DNA from 3 places in the Laceyella tengchongensis genome. Region 3 is predicted to be linked to each of the others. Evidence: riboswitches for the same ligand, from Rfam matches in the RefSeq annotation. Region 3 holds a riboswitch; each other region holds the start of a gene.
What was found. A riboswitch is a leader RNA that binds a small molecule or an ion and turns the genes downstream of it on or off. The one in region 3 is predicted to bind S-adenosylmethionine.
Positions count from the first base shown of each region.

Region 1: another riboswitch for S-adenosylmethionine. It lies ahead of QQZ12_RS06830 (homoserine dehydrogenase); the one in region 3 lies ahead of metH (methionine synthase).
Region 2: another riboswitch for S-adenosylmethionine. It lies ahead of QQZ12_RS11860 (methionine ABC transporter ATP-binding protein); the one in region 3 lies ahead of metH (methionine synthase).

Region 1 covers NZ_FXTU01000002.1:640,791-645,048, forward strand. Annotated here, with positions in the region: gene rlmD (23S rRNA (uracil(1939)-C(5))-methyltransferase RlmD) at 1-1,214, opposite strand, end outside; gene QQZ12_RS06830 (homoserine dehydrogenase) at 1,367-2,683, opposite strand; SAM riboswitch class I at 2,771-2,882, opposite strand; gene QQZ12_RS06835 (fumarylacetoacetate hydrolase family protein) at 2,968-3,978, opposite strand; gene QQZ12_RS06840 (MGDG synthase family glycosyltransferase) at 4,077-4,258, opposite strand, start outside.
Region 2 covers NZ_FXTU01000005.1:185,682-189,939, reverse strand. Annotated here, with positions in the region: gene QQZ12_RS11870 (MetQ/NlpA family ABC transporter substrate-binding protein) at 1-320, opposite strand, end outside; gene QQZ12_RS11865 (methionine ABC transporter permease) at 446-1,102, opposite strand; gene QQZ12_RS11860 (methionine ABC transporter ATP-binding protein) at 1,096-2,061, opposite strand; SAM riboswitch class I at 2,148-2,254, opposite strand; gene QQZ12_RS11855 (sugar transferase) at 2,769-3,413, opposite strand; gene QQZ12_RS11850 (NAD-dependent epimerase/dehydratase family protein) at 3,634-4,258, opposite strand, start outside.
Region 3 covers NZ_FXTU01000004.1:147,430-151,687, reverse strand. Annotated here, with positions in the region: gene metH (methionine synthase) at 1-2,745, opposite strand, end outside; SAM riboswitch class I at 2,825-2,934, opposite strand; gene QQZ12_RS10175 (tetratricopeptide repeat protein) at 2,989-4,258, opposite strand, start outside.

The DNA.
Region 1 (4,258 bases), on a different contig from region 3:
GCCTGCAACAAAGGCTGTCCCAATCCGGTCCGTGGCGGGTCTACCACGATAACATCCGGCCGCAATCCTTCTTTGATCCACTTGGGCAAAAGCGTTTCCGCCGCACCCACGTAATATTCGGCATGGGCGATACCGTTTAATTTGGCATTCTCCTTGGCATCGGCAACGGCTTCAGGCACCGTATCCATGCCGATGACACGCTTCGCTTCAGAAGCCAACCACAAGCCGATGGTTCCCGCTCCGCAATAGGCGTCAATCACGGTTTCTGTCCCTGTCAGGCGAGCCGCTCGTTTGACCGCGTCATACAGCCGGACGGTCTGGGCGGGATTCAGCTGAAAGAAGGCCCGGGCGGATAACGCAAACGTCAATTCTCCCAATCGTTCAATCAGCTTCTCATTCCCCCACAACAGCCGGGATTCCTCTCCAAAAACAAGTGAGGTTTTATCTGGATTGTGGTTCAGCACTACGCTTTTCACTTGAGGTAGCCGTCGGGTCACTTCACGCACAAAAGCTTCTTCTTCGGGAAATGATTTCGTCCGGGTGACCAACACCAACTGGATTTCTTCTGTGGCGAAAGCAATCCGCCCCACCAGATGCCTGAGTGTGCCGCGATGTTTCCGCTCATCATAGATATCCACCCCCAACTCCTCCACCAGTCGCTTGGCTTCGTAGAGGGCTTCGTTCAGCTTGGGATGTTGCACCATGCATGCACTCGCATCAACCAATTGGTGGGAAGCGGCGGAAAACATGCCCATGGAGACTTGACCGCCCATACGCCGCAAAGGAAATTGCGCCTTGTTGCGATACGACCACGGTTCATCCATCGTGACAGTCTCGCTGATCGGCACATCTCGCAAACCAGCGTACCTGGCGAAACTCTCGGCAACCAACTCCCGCTTCAAGCGCTTCTGCATCCGGCGGTCAATGTGCTGCAATTGGCACCCACCGCACTCCCGATACACCGGACACGGCGGTTCCACCCGATAAGCCGATTTTTTCTTCACTTTTAATAGTTGGGCTTTGGCAAATTTGGGTTCCACTTGTACCACGCGGGCGACCACGATTTCACCCGGTACAGCGCCTTCCACAAAAACCACTTGCTTTTGGTAGTGGCCTATGCCCTCGCCATTGATGCCGATGCGGCGGATGGGAAGCTGGATCACCTCCCCCCGCTTCAAGCGAATCTGTTTTGCTTGCTTGGTTGACTTGTTCATCTGCCGTTTTCCTTTCCTTAATAAATGCGCTTATCCTATTGTACCCGAAACAATTTGAAAACGCAGGTCTGACGGCAGGTGATCCCTAAAAAAAGACGGCCATTAGTGGCCGCCAGACTAACTAAAAAACCGAAAGCTTGAATTCTGCCTGTTCACTGGTCGCCCGCCGCTTTAGCCAACGGCACCGCCTTAGAGCCCCATGGAACTCCTCCGCCCACAACGGGACGGTTTGCGTGCCAAGTCACTGCCAAGCTCCGCTCACGCAACAAGCGGTCCGCTTGCCCTCGCTCCCATCCGTTGGCGATCAACGCTAACCACGTCGTTTCCCCCTCTTGCGCCGCCTTCCATGCCTGCACCGATAGATCCGCCCGCTCCAGGTGCCCGACCACTTGGCCAGCCGATGCTTGCGCGGACGGAAAAGACAAGAGATGAAAGCGCGAGCCGTCTCCATCCGCACTCTCTAATAACAATGCGCGGGGAGCCGCTTTGCCGGCGGTCTGTCCCGTCAGCCGCCACAAGTTGCACAAATCCTCCACCACAGCACTGGCGGTCGGCTTCTCACCCGCCCCCTGGCCGATCAGCGTAAGATCCTGAACAAAGTCCCCCTCCACATGCACGGCATTGTACACATCGTTCACATTGGACAAGGGATGGGACAGCGGCAACAGGGTCGGGGATACCGAGCAGGACACTGGGCCGTTTTCACCATATTGTTCAGCAGAAGCGAGCAATTTAACCGCAAAACCAAGTTGATCGGCCAAGTCCAATTCGATCGGGGAGACCTGCGTGATGCCCACCCGCTGAATTTGATCGACAGGCACATGCACATCAAAAGCGAGGCGCGAGAGAATCGACAGTTTATGGGCAGCATCGATCCCCTCGACATCTGCCGTCGGGTCCGCTTCAGCGTATCCCTTTTGTTGCGCTTCTATCAATATGTCCTCATACGTACGACCTTCGTCCTTCATTTTGGTTAATATGAAGTTGGTTGTACCGTTCAATATTCCCGAAACTTTACATATGCGATTGGCCTTCAGGAAATGGGATACCGTACCGATAATCGGAATTCCGCCGCCCACACTGGCTTCATAAGCCAACTTCACACCAAACCGCTTTGCCCATGAGCGCAATTCTTCCCCATGGCGGGCCAACAACTCCTTGTTGGCGGACACAACGTGACAACCGTTTTCCATTGCCCGCCGCAAATAATCACGGGTAGGTTCGACGCCTCCCATCACTTCGATGACCACATCTACCTCGCGGGCCAGTACTTCGTCAAAACTGGTGGTCAACAACGATTGCGTTCCTTCCACTTGGCGTTCTTTGTTGATATCGCGCACCAAGATGGCCTCCACCGTTACCCACATGCCCGTGCGCCGGGCGATCACGTCTTGGTTGCTTTGAATCATCTTCCACACGCCGGTGCCTACCGTTCCCAAGCCCAACAGTGCCACTCGCACCTGTTCCATCCCAATCCCTCCAAATGATTGTGTTTGAATATAGAAAAAACCCTCTTCTAGATAAGAAGAGGGTTTTTGCACACGACGAAACCATTCTTCTTATCTCTCAGTGCTACATGTGCACTGCAGGATTTGGCACCTTCCGGTAAGGATATACCGAGGTTGCCGGGCTTCATCGGGCCAGTCCCTCCGCCACTCTGGATAAGAAAATCGTACAACCGATATCGTTTTTCCAATATTTTTATTTATTATGGGCTAACCGAGGATACTTGTCAATCATTAAAAAGAAAATGTCATTCCACAATCGTGTTGCGTAACAATCCCAACCGTTCGATCTCCAACTCTACCACATCTCCAGGTTGGAGATAAGGATGGACTTCCTCACCTAACTCCAACAAGCAGCCTGTGCCCACCGTGCCCGATCCGATCACGTCTCCAGGTACCAATTCGCACTCAGCAGACGCTCGTTCAATCATTTGCGCGAAGGTCCAATGCAAATCTTTGGTATTCCCTTTGGATAGCTCACGGCCATTGACACGCGCGCGCATCGTAAGCGACCAGCGCTCTCCGGCGCGGCAGTCTTCCAATTCATCTGTCGTCACCAACCAGGGGCCGAGCGACGTGGCGAAGTCTTTCCCTTTCGCCGGCCCAAGCCCGACCGCCACCTCTTGCAGTTGGGCGTCGCGGGCACTCCAATCATTCATGATCATGAAGCCAGCGATATGGGCAAGAGCTTCTTCGCGCTTGATGTTCTTTCCCCTTTTGCCGATGACGCAGGCAATCTCCAATTCATAGTCAAGCTGATTGGTGTACGCCGGTTTCTTCACAGGCGCTTCCGGGCCAATCACTGCCTGATGGTTGGAAAAATAAAAAACGGGGATTTCATACCACTGCGGTACCATGCCCAATCCCCGCTTTTGGCGGCATGTCCGTACATGTTCTTCAAATGCGTAGAAATCGCGCAGGCTACTCGGCGTCGCGATCGGCGCAAATAGATCCACTTCCGCCAAAGCTAATGCCACCGGTTCCCCTTCCACTTGCAAGCGCAACCAATCTCTCTGCCCCAGTGCTTGATCCAATCGTTGCAGAAAGTCGCGCTCCTGTTCGCCCCGTTGCAAAAACGTAAGCATGTCGGTGGCGAGACGATAAGGAAAGACGAGGTTTTGCGCCAACTCCATGCACTGCTGTGCCAGCCCGACATCGATCACATGCCCGTCCCGCACCCAGCCCAAACGGGCCAGCATCCCATCCTGTGATTGAATATTGAGTTCATCCGCTTTGACCATATAAGTAACCAACTTCATCCACTTTCCCTCCCCTCCTTTTTACAATATTCCAACTTTGAATCGTTTAGCAAGCGGCGAAATGATTCATCCCACCGCGAATAAAAAAACAGACTTCATTACAAAGTCTGCAAAATGGGAGCTTTGGCATTGCATGTCTCTTTGACGATTCTCTGACACGCGTCTGATGACATCAGCACCCCAAACCGTTCGCGCATCCGCCCCAATTGCAACGGCGAATCGAGCAGTTTGGAGACTTGCAGGCGAATGGTTGACGGACGCGTAATCATGGCGACGCGAT
Region 2 (4,258 bases), on a different contig from region 3:
TCAATGTGAACCCCGGCCACTTTCACCAAGTGATACCCTTTTTCTTTGTTGGTGGCTTCCATCCAAGGGATGTGTTGAAAGAAATTGGCGTCGATCTGCCCTTCTTCCACACTTTTATTCGGCAACACATAATCTTGGAACGCTTGGATCTTCAACTCCACTCCCTGCTTTTCCAATTCCGGTTGAACAAACTTCAGAATTTCCTCATGCGGAATGGGCGACGCCCCCACCGTCAACACTGCCGATTCATCTTTCTTACCGCAACCCACGCCAAACGCGGCGACCAATGCGACCAAGCCCGTCGCAATCCATCTTTTCATTTTCATCATTGCCATCCTCCCATGCATCATTTTATTTAATAAAATCGATCAGAATAGGCGGATTATGTTGCGTCTACTTGCCCTGCTACGGGAAATCCCCGCTTCGACCGGCTCTTCTACTCCATTCACCGTTTGTCCAAGCGACGAACCAACCAATCCCCTACCATTTGAATGATCTGCACCATCACAACCAACAGCAAACCACAAATATACAACATGCCATCATTGAACGATTGGAAGCCGTACCTAAACGCCGCATCTCCCAAACCACCTCCGCCAACAATCCCTGCCATCGCCGAGAAGCTGATCAAGGATACGCAAGTGACGGTCAATCCGGAGACAATAGCCGGCATCGCTTCTGGCAACAGCACTTTCCAGATAATGTGCAAACGGGAAGCCCCCATCGCTTGCGCCGCTTCAATCACCCCGCGGTCAATTTCCCTGAGAGCAGTCTCCACCATTCTGGCGTAAAAAGGTGCCGCACCAGCGATCAATGGCACGGTTGCTGCTGTGGGCCCGAGCGTGGTTCCCACCAAAAACTCCGCGACAGGAAATAAGAAAAGGACTAGGACAATAAACGGTACAGCGCGGAAGATATTCACAATCGTGCCCAACGTTCGTTGCACCCACATATTCTCCCAAAAATAACCGCGATCCGAGACGGTAAGCATCACTCCCAAAGGAATTCCCAGAAGCGCGGTGAACAAAGTGGATATGCTCACCATATACAAGGTTTCCCCCAGTGCGACGGACACTTGGTTCCAATCAATACCGGTCAACATGCCCGCTCACCTCCACTCAACACTTGGCGCACGGCCTGCATCTGCGCCTCTGTCCCATCAACCCTTACGCGCAAGCGGTCATCCTGTTCTCCTGCAATGGCCCCGCTGACAACACTAAACCGAATCCCATGCTTCTTAGCCAATGCCACCAACTTATCCGCATCACCAAGCGGCAATTCAACCACTTCCCCTGACGCGTCATCGTCTTGGGTACTAGGCTGCAGCTCTTTGACAAACTGTTTAGTCAACGCCTGTTGTGGTTGGCTAAAGATGGAGGAGACCATCCCCGTTTCCACGACCCGGCCGTTTTCCATCACCGCCATCTTGTTGCAAATCTGCCGCACCACACTCATTTCATGCGTGATCAACACCAAGGTGATCCCCATTTCCCGATGAATCTCCTTGAGCAGTTGCAAAATAGATGCCGTGGTTTCTGGATCTAGCGCGGATGTCGCTTCATCGCACAAGAGAATATCCGGCTCATTGGCCAAAGCCCGTGCAATGCCAACCCGCTGTTTTTGTCCTCCGCTCAACTGGGAAGGGTATGCGTCAGCACGTTCAGCTAGTCCTACCCGCTCCAAAAGCTGATCGACTCGCTTGCGAATCTGCTCTTTCGGCAACCCTGCCACTTCTAGCGGAAAAGCCACATTTTCGCGAACCGTCCGCGACCAAAGCAAGTGAAAGTGTTGAAAGATCATGCCGATCTTCTGCCGTGCCTGGCGCAATTCTCTCTCTTTTAGGCGGGAAATCTCTTTCCCATCCACGATGACTTCACCCTTTGTCGGCATCTCCAGCCCGTTGATCAGCCGCAACAGCGTCGATTTGCCCGCGCCGCTATAACCTACGATGCCGAAGATGTCACCTCGGTTGATCGTCAACGTCACCCCGTCCAGCGCAGTCACGACCGAACTCCCATCGCGCGCCGGATAGGTCTTGACAACTTCTTTAATCTGAATCATTAAGGCTTCACCACCTTTATTAAGCAATAAAAAAATCCCTCTGCTCTGAAGATGGCAAGAAGGGATACGTCTATTGACACACCTTTCTCTCATCTGTCAGAACGAATCTGCAGGAATTGGCACCTTTCTGATGGATCTCAGATGGTTGCCGAGGGTTCAACGGGCCTGGTCCCTACCCCTCTCTTGATAAGAGAATGTTGCTGTATTCAATTATTAACATATTAACTATTGAGTTATAAATTATCATAATAAAAGACATTATGTCAATCGTTATTTATGGCTGGAAAATCTTAACCATCCACACGGGAGCAATGTCACCTTTCATTGTTACAGGAAATGTTTTTTGTTCACGGATTTATCACATTTTTACCACGAGATTACATTTAGATAACAATACGGCTACTCCCCACTAAATCAGCGGAAGCTGGCGTATAATAAAGACAGATCCTCAAATTGAACTGCTGGAGGTGCCCAACATGGAATACACGGTTGTCGGAAAATCGTTTTGGATTGGTGTGTTGAACGCGACATGTTTAAGTATCCCATTGTGGCTTCTCTTGTACTTCGGCCTAAAGCTGATTTTTTAAATGAGGCAACATCGTTGGCGCACCATTAACAAACTGACTACATCCTGGGAAACCAGGCTGATGGGTATATAAAAACGGGTGGCTTTTGCTTTGATTTAGCAAAAGCCACCCGTTTTCTCATTAACGCGCCCCATTTCCGGAGATCACGATCCAAACGGTTTTAAGCAAAATTTGAAAATCCATCTTAAACGATTGATTTCTGATGTACTCCAAGTCCAGTTCCAACTTTTCAGCAGGGGTCGCCTCATATCCACCGTTCACCTGAGCCCAACCCGTCAATCCCGGTTTCACCATCAACCGTTTCTTAAATCCCGGAATCTCTTTGTCAAATTGCTCCGTGAACATCGGTCGCTCCGGACGCGGGCCGATCAAACTCATATCCCCGCGCAGGATGTTGATCAACTGCGGCAGTTCGTCAATCCGGGTTTTGCGGATGAACTGGCCTACACGAGTGACGCGCGGATCATTCTTGGCAGCCCATTGCGGACCGTTTTTCTCTGCGTCCGTACGCATCGAGCGCAATTTGAAGATGTTAAACGTTTTGCCGTTTAAACCGACCCGCTCCTGTTTGTAGAAGATGGGACCTGGTGATTCCAATTTGATCGCGATTGCCGTCAAAATCAACACTGGTAGAGTGAAGAGCAATAACCCAATGGAAAACACGATTTCAAACCCGCGCTTAAATGCCAAATAGAAAGAGGCGGGCGTTTTCATTTCTCCGGAGAATGCGCGCGAATTGCTCTCGTAGGCTACTTTTGAACTCATCCGCAAACCACTCCTGCTGTGTATAGTATCAAATCACAATTATTTTCGGCTATCGACTAACTTTACAAAAATGACAGTAACATTACAGCAATGTTTCAAACCGATTACTGTTACCAAGTATACTGTAATCTTTCCACGTTGACAATAGCCGAATTGTGAAAAATGAAATCTTCATGGCCCGTTCTTTCAAGCATAGGGTGTGCGGGTTCTTTATTAGTGTTTACTGTTCCTTGCCCATTTTACGATATTCCGCTTGGTAATATGCGTAAGTTTTGGCCAATCCTTCCCTGAGGCTCACTCGCGGCTCCCAATCGAGCACCCGACGCACTTTTTCATTGTTGAAATAGCTGTGCTTGATGTCTCCCGCCCGATCCGGACCGTAGTTCACCTCATGCTTCACACCTGCGATTTCATCAAAGAGGCGAACCACTTCATTCAAAGAAGTGCTAACCCCAGTCCCCACATTTAACACTTCGCCGTCCCCGCGCTCAATCGCGCTGAGGTTGGCTCGAGCGATATCCTCGACATAAATGTAGTCACGGGTCTGTTCACCATCACCAAAGATGGTAAGCGGTTCACGGCCCAGCACCTTGTCGATGAAGATGGAGATCACGCCCCCCTCACCACGCGGATCTTGGCGCAAACCGTAAACATTGGCATAGCGCAAAACGGTGTAATTCAAGCCGTACAGATGATGGTACACCGACAGGTAATGCTCCACCGTATATTTGGAAACGCCATATCCGGACAAGGGGCCGATCGGATGGCGCTCATCCACAGGAAGGTAAGCAGGCGTGCCGTACACTGCGGCCGAAGAAGCGTAGACCACTTTCTTTACACCAGCC
Region 3 (4,258 bases):
ATGCTTGCCCAAGAGCATCTGCTCATTGATATAAGGGCGCAGTTGCGCGAGCGGCACATCCCGATACACATGTTTCTCATAGTCGGGCGGGACGAACAGCGGGGCTTGGCGGTTGATGTCGCTGACACGTCGCACAGCCACCTGCACACTCGCTTTCACTTCGGTGTTCGCCGCTTGCGATTTGACTCGCTTCGCCCGCAACTCGGCCTCCAGCGCATCCCGTTCTTCCGGATTCATCAAACGGTTTGCCAATTCAAGGCCATTCATGGCGTCTCTGGCATACAAGACCGGGCCATTGTATTCGGGAGAGATGCGGGTATCCGTAAATTTGCGTGACAGCGCCGCCCCACCGACGAGCATCGGCACATGAATATCAGCTTTTCGCAAATCCTGCGCAGTCACTACCATCTGTTGGGCAGACTTCACCAACAAGCCTGACAACCCGATCATATCTGGACGCTCACGCCGCGCTGCTTCGATCAGTTGTTCCGGCGGCACCTTGATGCCGAGGTTCACCACCTCATAACCGTTATTGGCCATGATGATTTCCACCAAATTCTTGCCGATGTCATGGACATCGCCTTTTACTGTCGCCAAGATCACTTTCCCCCTGGCATGCGTCTTCGCTTTGTCCATATGCGGCTCCAGATAAGCCACGGACGCTTTCATCACTTCGGCGCTCTGCAACACCTCGGCCACAATCAGTTGGTTGTCGTTGAACAAGCGCCCCACTTCATCCATGCCCGCCATGAGCGGCCCATTAATAATGTCAAGCGGCTTATATTTGGTCAGCGCCTCATCCAGGTCGGAAAACAGGCCGTCTTTGCTTCCCTCCACCACATAGCGCGCCAAGCGCTCCTCCAATGTCAGATGGTCTGATTGCTTTTTCTCTTCCACTTTTTTGTCTCGATAAAAGGCCGTGAATTCAGCCAGCACTGCATCGTAATTAGCTTGGTTGGTGTCAAAGAGCAATCGCTCCGCCAAACGGCGTTCCTCTTCCGAAATCGAAGCGTAGCGCTCCAGTTTTTCGGTATTCACGATGGCATAGTCCAAACCGGCTTTGGTGCATTCATACAGATAAACGGCATTAAGGACTTCGCGACCCGCCAATGGCAAGCCGAAGGAGACGTTGGACACACCCAAGATGGTGGCAGTGCCGGGAAGCGCTTCTTTGATCAGGCGGATCCCCTCCACCGTTTCCACGGCCGACCCAATGTACTGTTCATCACCTGTGCCCACGGGGAACACCAATGGATCGAAAATGATGTCCTCTGGCGCAATGCCGTATTTCTCCACCAACAATTCATACGATCGCAATGCCACTTCCAGTTTGCGCTCCCGTGAAACAGCCATGCCCTGTTCATCAATGGTTCCAACCACCACCGCGGCTCCAAATCGCTTCACCAGCGGCAACACCTCTTGGAAGCGCTCCTCGCCGTCCTCCAAGTTGATGGAATTGATCACTGCTTTGCCTTGCGTATAAGTTAATGCCCGGGCAATCACTTGGGGGTCAGTAGAGTCGATCATCAGCGGCGCTTTGACTTTCTTGGTGACAAACGACAAAAACTTCTCCATATCAGCCAATTCATCACGGTCAGGATCGGCCAGGCAGATGTCGATCACCTGGGCTCCCCCTTTCACCTGCTTGCGGGCGATCTCTGATGCTTCCTCATAACTCCCTTCCACGATCAAGCGTTTAAACTTGCGCGAACCGATAACATTGGTCCGCTCCCCAACTAAAATGGGGCGGTTGTCTTCTAAGAAAACGGCCTCAATTCCCGATACAGCGGGAGCATGTGTGGCTTGCAACTGGCGTGGTTTAATGCCAGCCAATGCTTCGCTCATCGCCCGGATGTGATCAGGCGTGGTGCCACAACAGCCCCCGGCAATATTGAGCCAACCGTTAGCCGCAAAATCGGCCATTTTACGGGCCAGCGCTTGCGGCGTTTCCAAATAGTCACCGTTTTCATCAGGCAAACCGGCATTCGGGTAGCAACTGACGGCGCATCGAGCCATCCCCGCCAGGGTGCGGATATGGTCGGTCATGAACTCGGGGCCGGTCGCGCAATTCAAGCCCACGGCAAACGGTTTGAGATGCTCGATCGACACATAAAAAGAGTCAATCGTCTGTCCCGCAAGCATGGTTCCCATCGGTTCAATCGTGCCGGAGACCATCACCGGCAAGGTGACACCTAATTCAGCGAACGCCCGCTCAATACCCACACTCCCCGCTTTGACATTTAGCGTGTCTTGCGATGTTTCCAACAAGAGAAAGTCAACGCCCCCTTGAATCAAAGCTTTTGCCTGCAAATAATAGCCTTGGGCCAGCTCGTCAAAGGTGGTGCCACCGGTCACGGACAGCGTTTTGGTAGTCGGACCCATCGCCCCGGCAACATAGCGCGGCCATTCCGGCGTTGAGAACTTGCGGCATGATTTCACCGCCAACCGCGCCGCCGCTAAGTTGATCTCTTCCGTCAATTCAGGCTTTTCATACTCTGCTAACACGATGGGAGTCGCCCCAAAGGTGTTGGTTTCTACAATATCTGCCCCCGCCGCGAAATAGGCATCGTGAATCGACTCGATGAGATCAGGGCGGGTCAGGTTCAACATCTCGTTGCACCCATCTAAGGCTTCCCCCCCAAAGTCCGCCGCCGTCAACGCAGCTTGTTGCAACATCGTCCCCATCGCGCCATCCAAGATTAGGATCTTCTCTTTCAGTCGTTCAGACACACACTGCTTGGCCATGCTGGCTCCACCCTCTCCTCAAAATAAAAAAACACCATTCATCTCCGAAAGATGAAAGGTGTTTGCCGCTCGCTTATCACTCTCATCTTTCAGAGAGAACACTCTCTGACAGGAATTAGCACCACATTGGAATAACCAACAGGTTGCCGGGCTTCATTGGGCCAGTCCCTCCGCCACTCTGGATAAGAGATTATTTTTATATCTCAATAATATAGCTATTTCGCAAAACCGTGTCAATCAAATTCACAAATACAGTTTGTTTTTGTTGAGCTCTTTTTGCGTTTGATACATCCGTTGGGTCGCTTCCTGGAATTTCGCTTCTTCACCAATTTTTTCATAACAATCTGCCAGTTCATAATAACACTGGTAGACGCGGTCTTTTAACTTATTTTTGTCCGCAATCTTGCCAGCGCTTTGGAAATATTCGATAGCATCCAGGTAATGGTTCATATTTTTCATCGCTTGCCCCAACAAGATCAGTGCCGTGCTGGTCAACAAACCATGGTGAATGCGTTCCGCCATGTCCAAAGCCTGTTTCAGTATATCTCGCGCTTGTTCCATTTTCCCTTGCATGAGATAGACTTGTCCCAACGAACAGCTCGCTTGCACCAAATCCTCTTTGTCGCTCACATGCTCTCCCAGCTCCAGCACAAACTCAAATGCAACCTCTGCATCAGCCAGTTGGCCCGCGTCTTGATAGGAGTGAGCCAGCACCGACCACAATCGGAACATCCCCCCATACTCCCTGCTACCCACGGCGATTTGGCTTCCTTCGCGGGCATAGCGGATAGCATCTTGGTAAAGCTTCATCTTGCGCAGGAGTTCTGCCCGAAGCGCATACGTCTGGAGGATCAGCTGGCGTGAGCGAATCTGCGGCAACAGAGCCCACACCTCATCGACACCACGCAATGCCTCATCGGCCCGATCCAGTTTTTGCAGATTTTCGATCCGAGCGAGCAAAAGCTTCACATGCATTTGTTCGAAAATTTCTTCTTCATCAGTTAAAGCGTCCAGCCCTCGCTCAACATATTTCAGCGCTTGCTCCCAGTCCTTGTGTTGCATACGGCATTCTGACAGACACAAGTAACTGGCCGCCTCCAAGTTGACTTTGGGGGAGTAGGGGTCCTGATAAGCGAGACGGATGGCTTCGCTCAGTTCCCTTTCTGCTTTGCGCCAATCCCGCTTGATAAAATGAATGCGCCCTTTGAGGTAGTGAATCGTCGCTTGGTGTTGAGAGGTAACCTCATCGGATAAATCGGACAACAGAGCTAAAGCGCGTTGATAGTTGCCAAGTTGGATCATGGTTTCAATCGCGGTGAATTTCACTTGCAAGCTTTCGATGCTCCCAGTGTCCTTTTCGATCATGTCGGGCACTTCACTCAGATCCAAACCCAGTTTGTTCATGAGATACAACACTTTGTCTTTGTTCACATGAGGTACGCCACGCTCGATGTTACTGATAGTGGCAGTGGAGATGTGCTGGTCAGAGAGATCTTCCAGCCGCAATCCCCGT